3 regions of the Planococcus sp. VCh962 genome follow, and region 1 is predicted to be linked to each of the others. Evidence: riboswitches for the same ligand, from Rfam matches in the RefSeq annotation. Region 1 holds a riboswitch; each other region holds the start of a gene.
What was found. A riboswitch is a leader RNA that binds a small molecule or an ion and turns the genes downstream of it on or off. The one in region 1 is predicted to bind S-adenosylmethionine.
Positions count from the first base shown of each region.

Region 1 (5,030 bases):
TTTGGCAGCATGATCCCGCCCGAACCGATCCGTATTTTTTGAGTCGCGCCGGCTATATGGCCAATTAATACGGAAGTGGCCGAACTGCCGATTCCGGGCATATTATGATGCTCAGCAAGCCAATACCGGTTGAACCCCCATTTTTCAGCATGCTGCGCGAGCTCGACACTATTGCGGAACGACTGGGATGCATCGCTGCCTTCGTTGATCGGTGCTAAATCCAATACGGATAGAGGAATATCTTTGAATTTCTTTATGTGCATTCGTCTTCACTCCTTGTCCTTCATATTGTATCGGTTTTTCCAAATAAATACATCTTATCCGCTCATGGAATAAGCCATACAAAAAAGCTGACTCTCGCGAAAAGAGTCAGCTTTTGCTATGCCCTCTATCGGAAGACAGCACTTCTTGCAAGGAAGAAACAAAACACATCGGCAGCTTTGTGCGCATGAGATGCAGCCGCTTTGCATGTTCCGGTTTGACTCCTGTAAAGATGCTGGATGTGCCCATCAAGCTGAAAGATTGAAGAAGGGAATCCAAATGGCGCAGTCCGTCATCGGTAACCTTTCCCATTGCCGTCAAATCAAAAATGACAGTGTCAGCCTGGGTTTCATAAATGCGCACCAGCAAGCGTGGCGTAAATGCCAATACCTGTTCTTCAGTCAAATCGCCAAATAAGGGAATGAGCAGCCGTTGTGTATCCAACTGGATGCATGGTGCAGATAATTCCCTCACTTTTTGAAGCAATTCCAGCGTTCGTTCTTTTTCCTGAAAAAGATCATAATCCGTTTCCCGAAGTCTTTCCCGAAGTTTGGCCAATTGGCCCGAAACACGTTCCAGCTGATTGTCCTTCGGCACAATGATAAGAGAAAGAAAGGTCGGATCACTCCAATTGCCATAAACATCCGCTAAAAATAAATCGCCTTTGTTAGAGACGAAATTCAGTTCAAATTTAGGCTGAAGGGGTTCGGAACTCAGCAAAGTCCGAGCTTTTTGCAAACTATCTGCATCAACGATATCTGTGAATTTGCGGCATTCTCCAAATAATTCATATGCTTCAATAGAGTAGTCAACTACAGATAATTCATTGTTCACTTTAAATGCCGGGAGCGGCAAACCATTAAATTGAGATTTCGTAGTCATTTTCAGGCTTCTCTCCCGTCTTGATCCAAAGTTCTAATTGGTTTAAGTCTCTTACCACCATTGCCCCGCTGTTTCTTAAAGAATTCGAATTCGAAATATTGACTGCACGTCCGCCGACCAGAACAGCCGGCTGGAACTTCAATGCCAAAAATTCATTTACGTAGGTTTTCAATAAAGGCAATCTGTAAGCTAGCGCTGCCGACAAAGCAATGACGTCAGGTTTCCATTTTTCTGCTGCTTCCAAAGCATGCGGCAGTGGCAGATTCGGTCCCATATATTGGACCGACCAGCCATATTCCCGGAACAGAGATGCCACCATCTTCAATCCGATATAATGGTCTTCTCCTTCTGGCCCCAATACCATGACTTTTCTTTCCCCGCCGCTTTCTGCCAGTTTTCTATTTTCTACAGCAGATACCACGAAATCGCAGATTGCGGTAGCCAAATGTTCATCGGCAACTGTGATTTCATTGTTTTCCCATAACGTGCCGACATGATACATCGCCGGCGTCAGTAATTGGTCGAACAATTCTTTTCGGCTATGGCTTTCAAGAAAAGATTGAATCTGGCGCAATGCTTCCATATCTTCCCCTTGCAGAAACAATTCCGCTAGTTGGGTTGGCTGCATTATCTCCTCAACCTCCTTTTGCTACGATTTAGAAAGTAATTTATTTGCTTGCCGAAGGCAATCCAGCATAAAGTTTTCTTCAAGTTTTTCCGTTTTTCCTGGAAGAATCTTAATGAGCCGTTCAAAATTATCAATGATGAGTGCTGTTTCCACATTGCGGCTGTTCAATACCGTTTCCAGCCAGCGGCTGTAATCTAAAAATACTTGTTTGTCTTCCAGTTCATAAGCTGTTTCGAGATGATCCAAATGATGATGATTGTCTTTCTCGGTATGCTGGAAGCCCTGTTCACCGAACCGTTCCCAAAGGCTTGGATACGCTTCATAAATGCTTGTGGCTGTTTCCAAGGCGATTTGATCTTTAATAGCTTTGTTCATTCGGCGACGACCTCGTATTGCCGGACTTTCGGCACGATTCCTGCTAATGCCTTGTCCGGATAATGTTTTTCAAGTTCATGGATTTCTTTGAATTCATTGCTTCGGACCCATTTCAAATAAGCTTCTTTTGAATGCCATTCCAAATGCACCGTCAATTCATTTAACTTTTTAGTGTTCTGAATCAGGCGAAACTGATGAAAGCCTTCGGCCTGGTCCACCCGCCGGGAACGATTTTGATATATTTTTATGAGATCCTTTGTCTTTTCTTCTGGCACTTCTACTGTTGACGTCACAATATACATCCACATTCCCCTTTTAATGATTGATATTGCTAATTATAACCTTTCGCTATTCGAATTAAAAGAAATGCACTGTTGCCGAACTCCCTTTCGGTTCAAAGTCATTTTTTGATAATTTTCACTTTTCCCTTGCACTTCTATTCGAATTGCTCTAAACTTTGAAATATCGAACAGCGTATAACTTCATATTTAATTTCTTATCAAGAGAGACGGAGGGATTTGGCCCTATGATGTCTCAGCAACCAGCCTCGCGGCCACGGTGCTAATTCCAATAGGCATTCGCCTAAAAGATGAGAAGATTGTGTTCCTGAACAGGGGCTTTCTTCTTTTTTGAAGAAAGCCCCTGTTTTTATTAAAAAGATGGCGAAGTTTTAATCATCGATTTCCCTTAGGCTTTCGCCAAATTTGAAGAGGAGGTTTGTCACTTATGACCGATCATTTGGAAACTCAATTTATCCATTCAACCGGAGTTGACCGGCGAACCGGTGCAGTAAATGTGCCTATATACTTGTCTTCGACCTTTCACCAGCCAAGCTTTGATGAATTTGGTCCTTTCGATTATAGCCGTTCAGGAAACCCGACGCGCTTAAAGCTGGAAGAAACAATCGCCAAACTGGAAAATGGCACACGCGGTTTTGCGTTCGCTTCCGGCATGTCCGCCATCTCTTCCGCGTTCATGCTTCTTTCTGCAGGCGATCATGTATTGGTGTCTGAAGACGTCTACGGCGGCACTTACCGTTTTGTTACAGAAGTGCTGAACAAATTCCAAATCGATTACACGTTTGTCAATATGACCGATTTAAGTAAAATGGCTGAAGCAATCCGGCCAAATACTAAAGTGATTTATATTGAGACACCTTCTAATCCAGTCATGAACATCACCGATATTGAAATTGCCGCAAAACTGGCAAAAGCCAACGATTGCCTGACATTTGTCGACAATACCTTCATGACGCCGCTTTATCAAAATCCGCTGGACCTCGGAGCAGACCTTGTCCTTCATAGTGCGACGAAATTCCTTTCTGGACACAGTGATATCATTGCAGGGCTTGCCGTTACAAAAGATGTGGAACTGGGCGACCGGCTTGGGTTTATTCAAAACACATTCGGTTCTGTTTTAGGAGCACAGGATTCCTATAACTTGATCCAAGGCATTAAAACTTTGGGGGCCCGGCTCAAGCAGTCAGCCGCTTCAGCTCGCATCATCGCCGATTATCTGCACAGCCATCCGGTAATTGAAGAAGTTTTTTATCCGGGTTTTCGTTTCCATCCGGGCTACCCGATCCATGAACGGCAAGCCTCAGGTGCAGGAGCAGTCCTGTCATTTCGCTTGGCAGATAAAGCAGCTGCCTGGACGTTTGTTGAGAGCTTGCGCATTCCCATCTTCGCTGTCAGCTTAGGCGCAGTCGAGTCGATTTTATCGTATCCAGCGACGATGTCCCATGCCTCTATGCCGAGAGAAGAACGTGAAAAGCGGGGCATTACAGACGGATTATTGCGCCTGTCAGTCGGATTGGAACATACCGATGATTTACTGGAAGACTTGGAACAAGCATTGCAGAAAGTCCGGGAATCTGCCGGAATCACATCGTCTATACGATAAATAGCAACTTTTCTCCTCTTGTCCAACAAAAAAGCCGTTCAATCGATTAGATTGAACGGCTTTCTTCTATATATATGTTAACTGCCTGACCCGGTCGCAACTTCAACTGACTGATTTTCCTGCACAGATGCGTATTTTGCTACACCTGTTTCCACTGCTGCTTTTGCAACAGCTTCTGCCACTGCTGGTGCTACCCGCAGATCGAATGGAGCCGGAATCACGTAATCATCATGGATTGCCTTATCCTCAATCAAACTGGCAATCGCATGTACAGCCGCAACTTTCATTTCATCATTGATTGCACTTGCCTGAACGTCCAATGCACCTCTGAAAATCCCTGGGAATGCCAATACATTATTGACTTGATTCGGGAAATCAGAGCGGCCAGTTCCCACTACACGAGCCCCTGCCTCTTTCGCCAAATGCGGCAGGATTTCCGGATTTGGATTGGCCATTGCGAAAATGATGGAATCTTGAGCCATACTGCGCACCATGTCCTGGGTAAGAGCACCTTCTGCTGAAACCCCGATAAAGACATCTGCACCTTTGATCACTTCGCTCAGTAATCCTTCAATGCGTTCCGTATTGGTGTTTTCTGCAACTTTTTCCTTGAACGGATTCATGCCGTAGGTCCGCCCTTCAAAAATAGCTCCTTTGGTGTCACACATGATCAGCTGGCTGCAGCCGAACTTTCTCAATAGCTTAACCACCGCTATGCCAGCAGCGCCTGCTCCGTTGACGACTATTTTTGTTTCTGAAATATTTTTTCCGACTAATTTTAGAGCGTTGATCAAACCAGCTAATGTAACAATTGCTGTTCCATGCTGATCGTCATGGAACACCGGAATGCCCATTTCTGCTTTCAAACGCTCTTCAACAATAAAACATGTCGGAGCGGAAATATCTTCTAAGTTCACCCCGCCAAAACCGGGTTCCAGCAATTTGACGGTTTGAATAATTGTTTCAGCATCGGTAGTATTCA
Region 1 is NZ_JBYLHS010000009.1:79,650-84,679, forward strand. Features, by position in the region: gene AC3AQ9_RS18075 (LLM class flavin-dependent oxidoreductase) at 1-263, opposite strand, end outside; gene AC3AQ9_RS18080 (STAS domain-containing protein) at 370-1,143, opposite strand; gene AC3AQ9_RS18085 (cobalamin B12-binding domain-containing protein) at 1,121-1,771, opposite strand; gene AC3AQ9_RS18090 (hypothetical protein) at 1,793-2,146, opposite strand; gene AC3AQ9_RS18095 (antibiotic biosynthesis monooxygenase family protein) at 2,143-2,448, opposite strand; SAM riboswitch class I at 2,640-2,742, shown strand; gene AC3AQ9_RS18100 (aminotransferase class I/II-fold pyridoxal phosphate-dependent enzyme) at 2,873-4,048, shown strand; gene ystJ (NADP-dependent malic enzyme) at 4,126-5,030, opposite strand, start outside.

Region 2 (5,030 bases), on a different contig from region 1:
CTCGAATTCTGCAGAAGGAAACACTTCAAACAATAAATCCACAATGGACAAAATTACCGAGAAAGCAAAAGAAGCTTTAGGGAAAGACGACAGCAAGAAAGTCGATTTGGAAGGCCCTTTTCAAAATGCTCCTGACGAAGGAAGGGAAGACGTTCCGCAAAGTGATAAAATCATCAAAGACCGTAAGACCGGCGAAGAAACTTATATAGAGAATACAGGCGACAACTATTAAAAAAACGAAACCGGCAACCCGAAAGGTTGCCGGTTTCGCTTTTTCTTATGCTCTTCGCAATAACACCTTTTGCAAAAACTTCTGCGTGCGTTCTTCCGTCGGATAGGTAAAGATGTCTTCGGGTTTTCCTTGCTCGACGATATGGCCATCCGCAATGAATACCACACGATCTGACACCTCGCGGGCAAAGTCCATTTCGTGCGTGACAATCACCATTGTTTGCCCCTCAATTGCCAGTTCTTTAATAACCATCAGCACTTCTCCGACGAGTTCAGGGTCCAGTGCGGAAGTAGGTTCATCGAACAAAAGCAGATCAGGTTTTAAGGCAAGGATTCGTGCGATGGCTGCCCGCTGCTTTTGGCCGCCAGACAATTGTTCGGGGTACTGGTTTTTATGATCCAATAAGCCGACTTTCTGCAGCAGTTCCTCCGCTTCGCGCACAAGTTCCTGCTTGTTTCTTTTTTGTACGACAAGAGGTGCTTCGATGATATTTTCGATTACCGTTTTATGCGGAAATAAGTGAAAGTGCTGAAACACCATACCGGAATACTGGCGGATATCGATTTTTTGCTTTTTTGTCGGAGTCTTTCCCGTGAACGACACATGGACATTGTTGATTTGCAGCGATCCCGAAGTAGGGGTTTCCAGTAAATTGAGGCAGCGCAGCAATGTGGTCTTGCCGGAACCGGAAGGGCCGATAATACTGACGACTTCCCCTTTTTCAATTTCAAGTGAGATGGACTTCAATACTTCCACATCTTTAAATTTTTTACTTAGGTTTTCCACTTTAATCATATTGGTACCTCCAATCAAGCTGCCACATAGCGGTTGGCTTTCTTCTCCAGATAATCTTGCAGCAAGGTGACAAGTGCGCAAATCGCCCAATAAATGAGTGCTACCAGAATATACAAAGTCAAGCTTTCATAGGTTTGGCCAACCACCACTTTTGCCCGGTAAAACATTTCTGAAACCGTGATGACCATAGCAAGGGAAGTTCCTTTGATGATATCCATAAAAGTGCTGGATAACGGCGGCAAGGCAATACGTGTCGCTTGCGGCAAGATGATGCGGGTCATCGTCTGCCAATAGCTCATTCGAAGTGTTTCCGCAGCTTCCCATTGTCCTTTTGCTACAGAGGAAATGGCGGAACGGATAATTTCAGCTGTGTAGGCGGAAAAATGGATGCTGATGCCAATGATGGCTGCAGTCAATGGCGCCATCTCGATGCCAACCATCGGAAAGCCGAAATACAAGATAAACAAAATGACCAGCAGCGGTGTACCACGCATAAAGGAAATAAACAGACGGGCAGGCACTGAAATCAGTTTAAACCGGTTCATGCGAGCGAGGGCGACAAACAAACCGAGAACTAAGGCGAAAAACATACTGACTAGAGCGATTAAAATGGTTTGCCAGGCACCCTCTAAAATGAAGGGGAGGGAGTCGAGCGCAATTTCTACATTGAACAGATATTCCCATTTAAAGTCGGTCATCGGAAGACTCCTTTACTCATTATGTATAGATGAGGAACCCGGGGGTTCCTCAAGATATTTATTCTTTCTCAAGAGGCTGTGTTACATCAGCACCAAGGAATTGGTGTGAAATATCTTTAATTGTGCCATCGGCCAGCAATTCTTCAAGAGCTGCATCGATTTTTTCTTTCAGCTCCGGGCTGTCTTTTGGCAATACGATCGCGCTGCTGCTGAATGAGAACTTAACTCCCTCGGCAAGCTTTAAACCAGGTTTGTCGTATTGCTCAAGAGAACGCATCAATACGAGGTAATCATTCAGCGTGGCATCAACACGACCATTGACGATTTCCGGAAGGACCGTATCAGAGCCAGTATAGACAATTACTTCGGCTCCTTGTTCCTGTGCAAACTTCGAGTAATTGCTTGTCGCAGAACCGCCTACTTTTTTCCCTTTCAAATCTTCGACAGATTCAATGCCTGAATTATCGCTTTCACGCACAATGGCAGAACCATAAGAATGTTTGATCGGGATGGTGAAATCAAATTTCTCTTTGCGCTCATCTGTGATAGAGAAATCGTTTGCTGCTATATCGATTTGGCCATTGCGGAGTGCCGGAAGCAAGCCATCAAATTCCATTTCTTTAAACTCGACTTCCAGCCCAAGTTTTTCACCTAAAGCACGGGCTACTTCCACATCATAGCCAGTCAATTCTTTCGTTGTTTCATCGTGGTATGTAATTGGATAATAAAGACCTTCTGTTCCGACTATAATTTTTCCGGATTCTTGGATGCGCTCCCATGCGTTTTGTTCTTTGCCTTCTGTTGAAGCGGTTGCTTCGCTGGTGGATTCTTTGCTTCCGCATGCCGCCAATAACAAAGCGATCACGGTTACAACAAATAATAATAAAAAGCTTTTCGGGTTTTTCATTCTGATACACCTTCCTTTTCTATAGGTTTACTTGGTTTAATGTTAATAGAATTGCCTTAACATGAAAGCAAGCAAAAAGCCTCTTCAATAAGAAGAGGCTGACATGCGACATCGCATTAAATATCCGGCTCTTCTTATCTCTCAAGCCAATGCTTGTTGGATTTGGCACAGTGCTCAATTGTGAGCCCGCTGCCGAGGTTTCGCAGGGCCAATCCCTCCACCTCTCATGATAAGAACGAATTACTATTAAACTATGTAGAAAACTTTAACACCATTGCATTTAATCGTCAACATAATATTCTGACAGAATAATTCTTCTAACTTTTAATCCTCTCCTGGCTTAATAAGTCCATTTCACTCTTTACTATGCAGCCTTTAAACAGTGCTCAACAAGCATTTATCAAGCTGTTAAAAAATAAAAAACACTTGGGAAAATAGCGGTTTAAAGGTAGAAGAAAGACTGGAAAACCAGTCATATCAAGGGTTTTGGACGATGTGAATCTGTTGACAGCCGAACAGTTTTGAATATAATTTTAAGTAGAAAGACCACAATGAAAAGAAAGGGGTAAGATGAAAGTGTGGGCATTGAAAGTCATTTCATGGCAAGCCCAAGTTCTAAAAGGGTGGCCATAGGAAAACCGGTTGCTTCTAAAAAAGTGATTAGGATCTTGTGACTTTTGAAAAGCTGGCATTTACCAAAAATACTTTAAAAAGGAGAAGATTACAATGAGCACTTTGTTTCCAAGAAAACAAACTGACCTATTCCCAAGCCTCTTTGGAAGCGGATTGGAATCTGACTTCTTCAATAAGTTTTTTGGGGAAAACACCTACCCTCAAGTTGATATAAGAGAAAAGAAAGACGGCTATGAATTTATGGTCGATCTTCCTGGATTCTCAAAAGAAGAAGTTGAAGTCGAGTACAAAGACGGCTATTTGGAAATTCGCGGTCATAGAGAACAAAACTGGGAATCCAATGAAACAGAAGGACGCTTTGTACGCAAAGAACGTTCTTACGGGGCCTTCAAACGCAGCTTCTATATTGGTGAAATCGATGAAAAACAAATTGCAGGCTCATTTGAAAAAGGGGTATTGATGCTTCAAGTGCCAAAATCCAATGAGCAGGCACGAAAAGATAAAGGATACCGAATTCCAATCGAGTAAGGCATCGCCTCATATTCCCTTAATTTATTGGGAAGAATAAGCAATCGGAGTGCAGCTGAAATTTAGCTGTACTCCGGTTTTTTGTTTTATGCATGATAATCAGTTACAACAAAAGTTCCCGTCGTAGCAAAGTTAGACATGTCTTCAAAAATGCCTTCAACTTCAGTTAATCCAATTTCTCGCGTCACCATTTTGCCAGGCTGCAATTTCCCAAGTGCGACTTGCTCTAAAAGGGAAGTGAACCGGAATGCTGGAATCCCGAGAGTCGTGATAAATGATTTCTCAGTAAGGACCATATGATCGACTGGAATGGAGATAAATCCGGCTTCTTTTTTCGAAGTAACACCAATTTGCAGATGACGCCCGCCTTTTTTTAAGCTATTGATGGCAGGCACGCAAGTTTCCGTGATTCCAAGGGCATCCACAGAAACATCTGCACCACCTTTAGTGATTTCTTGCACTGCCTCTACAGGATTGTTGTCTTTGCTGTTGATGACAAAGTCAGCACCTAATTTCTTAGCCAAAGCCAGATTGGAGTCATTGATATCGACTCCGATAACAAACGCTCCCATAGAAGAAGCGATATGGATGGCAGATAAGCCAATACCGCCACAGCCATAAACCACAACTTTTTCTCCAGGCATAACATTCACACGATCTACAACGCCGTGGTAAGCAGTCATAAAGCGGCAGCCTAATGCAGCCGCATCAGAGAAACTCAAATTGTCTGGCAGAGAAATGGCATTGCGGTCGCCTTTTGGCACGGCTACGTATTCCCCGTAACCACCTTGATAAGCTGTGCCTGGAACGATAAACGAGTCACATAGCTGTGTGTTTCCCGCTATACAATGTGGACAGGTGCCGTCACTTCCTGAAAATGGAACGATGACGCGGTCGCCGCGTTTGAAGTTTTTAATATCGCTTCCCACTTCTTCGACAATGCCGCAAAACTCATGGCCGATAACAGGCTGGACGATTCCGTGATCTCCGACCCATACATGCCAGTCGCTTCGGCAAACTCCATTGGCCATTGTTTTAATGATGAGGCCATCTTTTTCAATCACAGGAACCGGCACTTCTTGGACTACTGCCTTTTGGACGTCTTCGATTACTAATGCTTTCATCGTTTCTCTCCTTTTTATTAAAAATTTATTTGTGAGCAGTTAGATGCAGCATATAAGAACTAAAAAAATAAGCGCTTACATAATTTAATGTTATAATATTCATAGTATTTAGT
Region 2 is NZ_JBYLHS010000006.1:196,172-201,201, forward strand. Features, by position in the region: gene AC3AQ9_RS15805 (hypothetical protein) at 1-232, shown strand, start outside; gene AC3AQ9_RS15810 (amino acid ABC transporter ATP-binding protein) at 278-1,027, opposite strand; gene AC3AQ9_RS15815 (amino acid ABC transporter permease) at 1,042-1,725, opposite strand; gene AC3AQ9_RS15820 (transporter substrate-binding domain-containing protein) at 1,784-2,632, opposite strand; SAM riboswitch class I at 2,764-2,868, opposite strand; gene AC3AQ9_RS15825 (Hsp20/alpha crystallin family protein) at 3,359-3,793, shown strand; gene AC3AQ9_RS15830 (zinc-binding dehydrogenase) at 3,880-4,917, opposite strand.
Region 2: linked by a shared signal. The riboswitch ahead of AC3AQ9_RS15820 (transporter substrate-binding domain-containing protein) and the one ahead of AC3AQ9_RS18100 (aminotransferase class I/II-fold pyridoxal phosphate-dependent enzyme) in region 1 are both predicted to bind S-adenosylmethionine.

Region 3 (5,030 bases), on a different contig from region 1:
AATGGCTGCCATGTTCCACTGGTGCCTTCTGCTGATGCTGGAGCATATTGCCTTCCATTTGCGCGGGAATATCCTGATACATATCGCCTCCCACTGCCACATTCAAAATCTGTGCTCCCCGGCAAATCCCTAAAATCGGTTTGCCAAGTTCCAGCACTTTCTGGATCAGCGCCAGTTCAAAAGCGTCCCTTGAAGGAATAACGGTTCCCAGATTCGGATGGGGCTCTTCCCCGAAAAGAGTTGGATCGACATCATAGCCACCAGCTGCAAACAATCCATCAATGCGCTCAGCTATCCGGTCTATATCTGTTTCTTCTCTCAAATGCGGAAGCATGATCGGCAACCCGCCCGCCTGCAGGATCGCTTCAGTATCCGCCAGTTGAATATGGTATTTTTCTTTGCCTAACTCTCTTGATGAAGTAACGCCGATGATCGGTTTCATATGTAATTCCCCCCAATTTATTGTCTGAATATCTTAAACATACAGAATTAACAAGGAAATTGCTAGAGAGGCTGAATGAAAAATTTGTAGCTGTTATTATTCCGCAAAACAGCTTTATTTGCCGCAGACAAGTTTTTGCGACGAAGCACTCGCTGCTGCATCTAAAAAATCCTTCTTCAGTCCAACTCCTATAAATGGTTCCGCAAGGCTATTCTGTTTTTCTCCAAATCAGTAAAAGCCCCGAAAAGAAACTTACTTTTCGAGGCCTGTATCAGTTATTCTCCATCATATGCCGCAATTGCTGCAGCGATTGCATCTTCAATCGGCGTAACGATTGTTAAATCGTTGTTGATGACAATCGAAAAGATCAACTTTTCTCCTTCTTTCGTCGTTGCATATCCCGACAACGACGAAACTGCTGTCAGGCTTCCCGTTTTAGCTGTGACATTCCCTGTCGCATCCCCTGTTTTCATCCGGTTGCGAAGTGTTCCTCCAACCATCCGATCCGCTGCACCGGCTACCGGAAGTGAAGTTAAAAAAGTATCATACCAATCTTTTGGCTGGGCCGCATAAAGCAATTGGGATATCTCATTGGCTGGAACCAAATTCACATGGGACATGCCTGAAGCGTCGCGCAATTGAATGGTGTTGGTGTTTACTCCCAAATCGGCCGCTACTTCTTCAACTATTTTAAGTCCGGCATCCCAGCTGCCTTCACCGGCTACCACCTGTCCCATCTCTTTCGCTAAAATTTCGGCATGCCCATTATTGCTTAACTTCATAAATGGAATGAAAAGATCACGCAACGGCATGGATTTCCGCTCAGCGAGCATTGTGGTGCCTTCTGGAGTTTCTCCCATCTCTAGACCGTGGTTGCCGGTCAACTGAATGCCCTGAGCCAACAATGCATTTTCAAACAAATCAAGCGCATAACCGGCAGGCTCTGATACTGCGATCCACTCGCGTGTACGCGATCCTCCAAGCGGCATTTCCCCTTCAATCACAATATCGTTCGTCCCATGGTCACGTGTGATGGAAACGGTCTTCTTTTGTCCCGCTGGCACGGTTGTTGTTTTATTGATGATGTTTACATAATCCGTATGCGGTGTGAGCGTCACTTTTGTTTCGCTTCCTTCTGCATCTCCGGAATTGACTTCCACAATGACTGACCCAGCGTCATAGTCTTCATTTGGTGAAGCAGTGAGTGCAGATACTTGTGCACCGTAATAGTAGATCTCATCTTTCCAAGTGATGTCTTCTGACAAACGCTCGCCGTCATACCACGTATCATCGCCGATTAAACCACCTTTCACTTTCTGGATGCCTTGGCTTTTCAATTCAGCAGCTAACTGCTCAAAATCTTCCTGCAGCAAAGTCGGATCTCCTTTGCCTTTCAAATACAAGTTGCCATGCAGGACCTTCCCTTTAAGCTTTCCGTCTGTATGTATTTCTGTAGTGAACTGATAATCTTCCCCAAGCGTTTCAAGTGCAGCCATGCTGCTGAACAATTTCGTATTCGATGCCGGTTTCAGGCGGACATCACCGAAGTGGTCGTAAATTACTTCCCCAGAATCAGCTTTTCGAATACTGACACCAGTAGTCGCTCCATCCAGCCGCCCATCCTGCAATATGTTATTAATTTCACTTACCAGCCCGGCATAATCTTCATCCGCTCCCGCCGACTGCTTGGTATTGCTCCATTGAATTGGTGAAAAAACCAATATCGCCGCCAAAAATAACAGAACTCCCCATTTCCAACACTGCTTCTTTTCCACTATCCCATCTCCTCCAATTGTGTAATAACAGAAGCGTATCACATCAAAAGAAAGAATATTCCGATTTTTATACAAATGAATCAATGAACATAGAATTTTTATCTTTAATAGTAATATTATCCATTTGATATCAATAAAATTGCTGTTTCAATCAATTAAAAAGAGTGGAAAGCATAGTAGCTATCCACTCTTTTTAATTTATATTTCCTGCTCTACATCTGGTATGGAGGAACGTCTGCCAATAATTTCAGTAAAGTAATCGAGCTGTTTTTTGATGCGCTGCTCTACTTCTTTATCGATAATCGGATTCTGCGGATTGGATTTGTCTATTTGGCTGTCCACCAGATAAACGCCTTTTAGATTTTGGGCTTTTAAAGTAGCGAGTAAAGGCTTCAACGTATATTCAAGCGCCAGTAGATGGGCGGAACTTCCTCCAGTCATCAGCGGAAGCACTGGCGTATCCTGCAGAACATCCTGCGGCAAAAGGTCGATCAGCGTCTTAAGGACCCCGGAATAGGCAGCTTTATAAACAGGGGAGCCGACAATGACACCTTTTGCTCCATGGATCAATGTACTGATTTCAGCTATTGCCGGGCTCTTGTAATTCCCTAAAAACAAATCATTTTGCGGCACGTCTCTTATGGACAAATGGGTTACAGAAAAACCGCGTTCTGTTATTAATCCTCCTAAATACTTCAATACCAAATCTGATCTGGAATCTTCTGAAGGGCTTCCTGATAAAACAACAATATCACTCATTGTAATCTTCCTTTCTTTTGCCGAAATATGCACTGTGCAACTGCAGGAAACAAAAAGCCTTCTTTTCTCATATTAAGAGAAAAGAAGGCTGATGTAATCCGTCCTGTTCTTATCTCCCAAGAATAAATTCCTGCTGGATTTAGCACCTTCCTGACAAATGTCAGAGGTTGCTGAAGCGTCAATGGGCCAGTCCCTCGGCTTCTCTGGATAAGGTTATTTAATTAATGTTTATCATAATACTCGGAATTATTTTTGTCAACAAAAGGATTTGCTTTCCGAAATTTTGAATAAACCAGAAAAACAGCGCCAAGCACCAAAGCAGCTCCAATAGTTAGATAAAGCTGATGGCTACTGTATAAACTCTGAAATGCCTCATAATTGCCGTTGACATACACGCCCAAACAGAGCATGGTTAAACACCATGGATAAATGCCTAAAAATGTAAGCAATAAATATTTGCCGATGCCTATACGGCTCATTCCGGCTACATACGAAATGTAGTTTCCAATGCCGAACGGCCGGGACAATGCAATGCTCCAGATGCCATAACGCCCGAACAAATGACCAGCGCGCTGCAGGCCCTTATGGAATTTCTTTTGCAGCATCGTGTGCATGGTTTTGCCAAGATAATATGGTATCAGACTAGCTCCGCTGTAAGTCACCGCTAAAGCAGCGGAAAGAAGAGCTGCGGCTGCCATACTCGGATTCAGCAATCCTCCGTAAGCAATAACCATTGCCACTCCAGGAAAAGGAAGAGATGCCCCTTCAAAAAACATGGCCGCAAACAAACCGGCCATCCCTATACTCTCAAGAAACACCAACAGCTGTTCTGCCATGTTTTCCACTCTCCTTGTCAGCTGCTGATCAGCATTTGTTCGATTGTTTCCACTATCTCACTAGATCCTGTCAGTATGAGCGACTTTTTGTATGCCTGGACCGCTGAATTGTAATTGCGGGTCAGTTTTTCGTCTTCCAACGTGCTTGCGATAAAATCCAATAGACTGCTGTTGCCCGGTAAAGTGAAAACGAGATTTTTCCTGGTTAAATAATTTAGATTGATTTCTTCCTGTCCTGGAAGAGGAGCAGATAAAAAGATCGGCAATTCTTTTGTCAGTGCTTCACTGATTGTTACTCCGCCGGGTTTGGTTATCAATGCATCCGCTTCATCATAAAGCCGGTTCATTTCTTCTTTTGAAGAAATATAGGAAAGCGGTGTTATTGCCGGATTGTTCAGCGCTGCGATTTGTTCACGAAGCCGCTTATTGGTTCCGCAAAGAACTAATATCTTCCACTTGCTGCTATCGAGCTCACCTTTAAACTGATCGACAATTGTAGAAAGCCCGGTGCTTCCCCCCGAAACTAAAACCGTCACTGCTTTCTTCTTTTCCTTGCTGTAACGCGCCTGAAAATTTTCGCTGACAGGAATGCCGGTGACAAATATACGCTCTGCGGGAATTTGATAATCATTTTGCAGTTTATCTTTCATCATCTCGGTCGCCGCGAAATGGAACTCAATATGGCTTCTGCCCCAAATATTGTTTATAAAAAAGTCAGTATAAATATTAAGGCAAGGTACTGGACATCTTCCCTGTTCTTTTAGTTTATTGATAAAGAAAGAAGGAAACCCGTGTGTACAAACAATTAAATCCGGCTTTTCTGCCGCGATGATTGCTTCAACTTTCTTCATAAATAGCCAGTCAAAATATGTCGCAGAATGTTTTTCCTTCGATTGTAAGGCAAATTTCCGGTAGACCCAGCCATAAGAATGAGGTGACTTGCGAATCCAATGCAAATAAGCTTTAACGGTTGTTGTTTCGGCTTTCGCGTTCCATTCACTCAGTAAATCCAATTTTTTGCATTCGATGTCGCTTGAATGGCTGGATATATATTCACAGACTGCATCGGCAACCTGGTGATGGCCTGAAGGCATGCTGTTGAGAAGCGAAAAAACCAATATTTTCTTCATTCAAAACACCTCCGCTAATTGTACTTCTTTTTTTGAAGACATCGGGTTGGACATAAAAAACGGAAAATTTTTCATCGCTCCACTGTAG
Region 3 is NZ_JBYLHS010000002.1:435,524-440,553, forward strand. Features, by position in the region: gene AC3AQ9_RS09495 (gamma-glutamyl-gamma-aminobutyrate hydrolase family protein) at 1-442, opposite strand, end outside; gene dacB (D-alanyl-D-alanine carboxypeptidase/D-alanyl-D-alanine endopeptidase) at 718-2,217, opposite strand; gene ssuE (NADPH-dependent FMN reductase) at 2,416-2,976, opposite strand; SAM riboswitch class I at 3,083-3,190, opposite strand; gene AC3AQ9_RS09510 (DedA family protein) at 3,198-3,812, opposite strand; gene AC3AQ9_RS09515 (MGDG synthase family glycosyltransferase) at 3,830-4,942, opposite strand; gene AC3AQ9_RS09520 (hypothetical protein) at 4,943-5,030, opposite strand, start outside.
Region 3: linked by a shared signal. The riboswitch ahead of ssuE (NADPH-dependent FMN reductase) and the one ahead of AC3AQ9_RS18100 (aminotransferase class I/II-fold pyridoxal phosphate-dependent enzyme) in region 1 are both predicted to bind S-adenosylmethionine.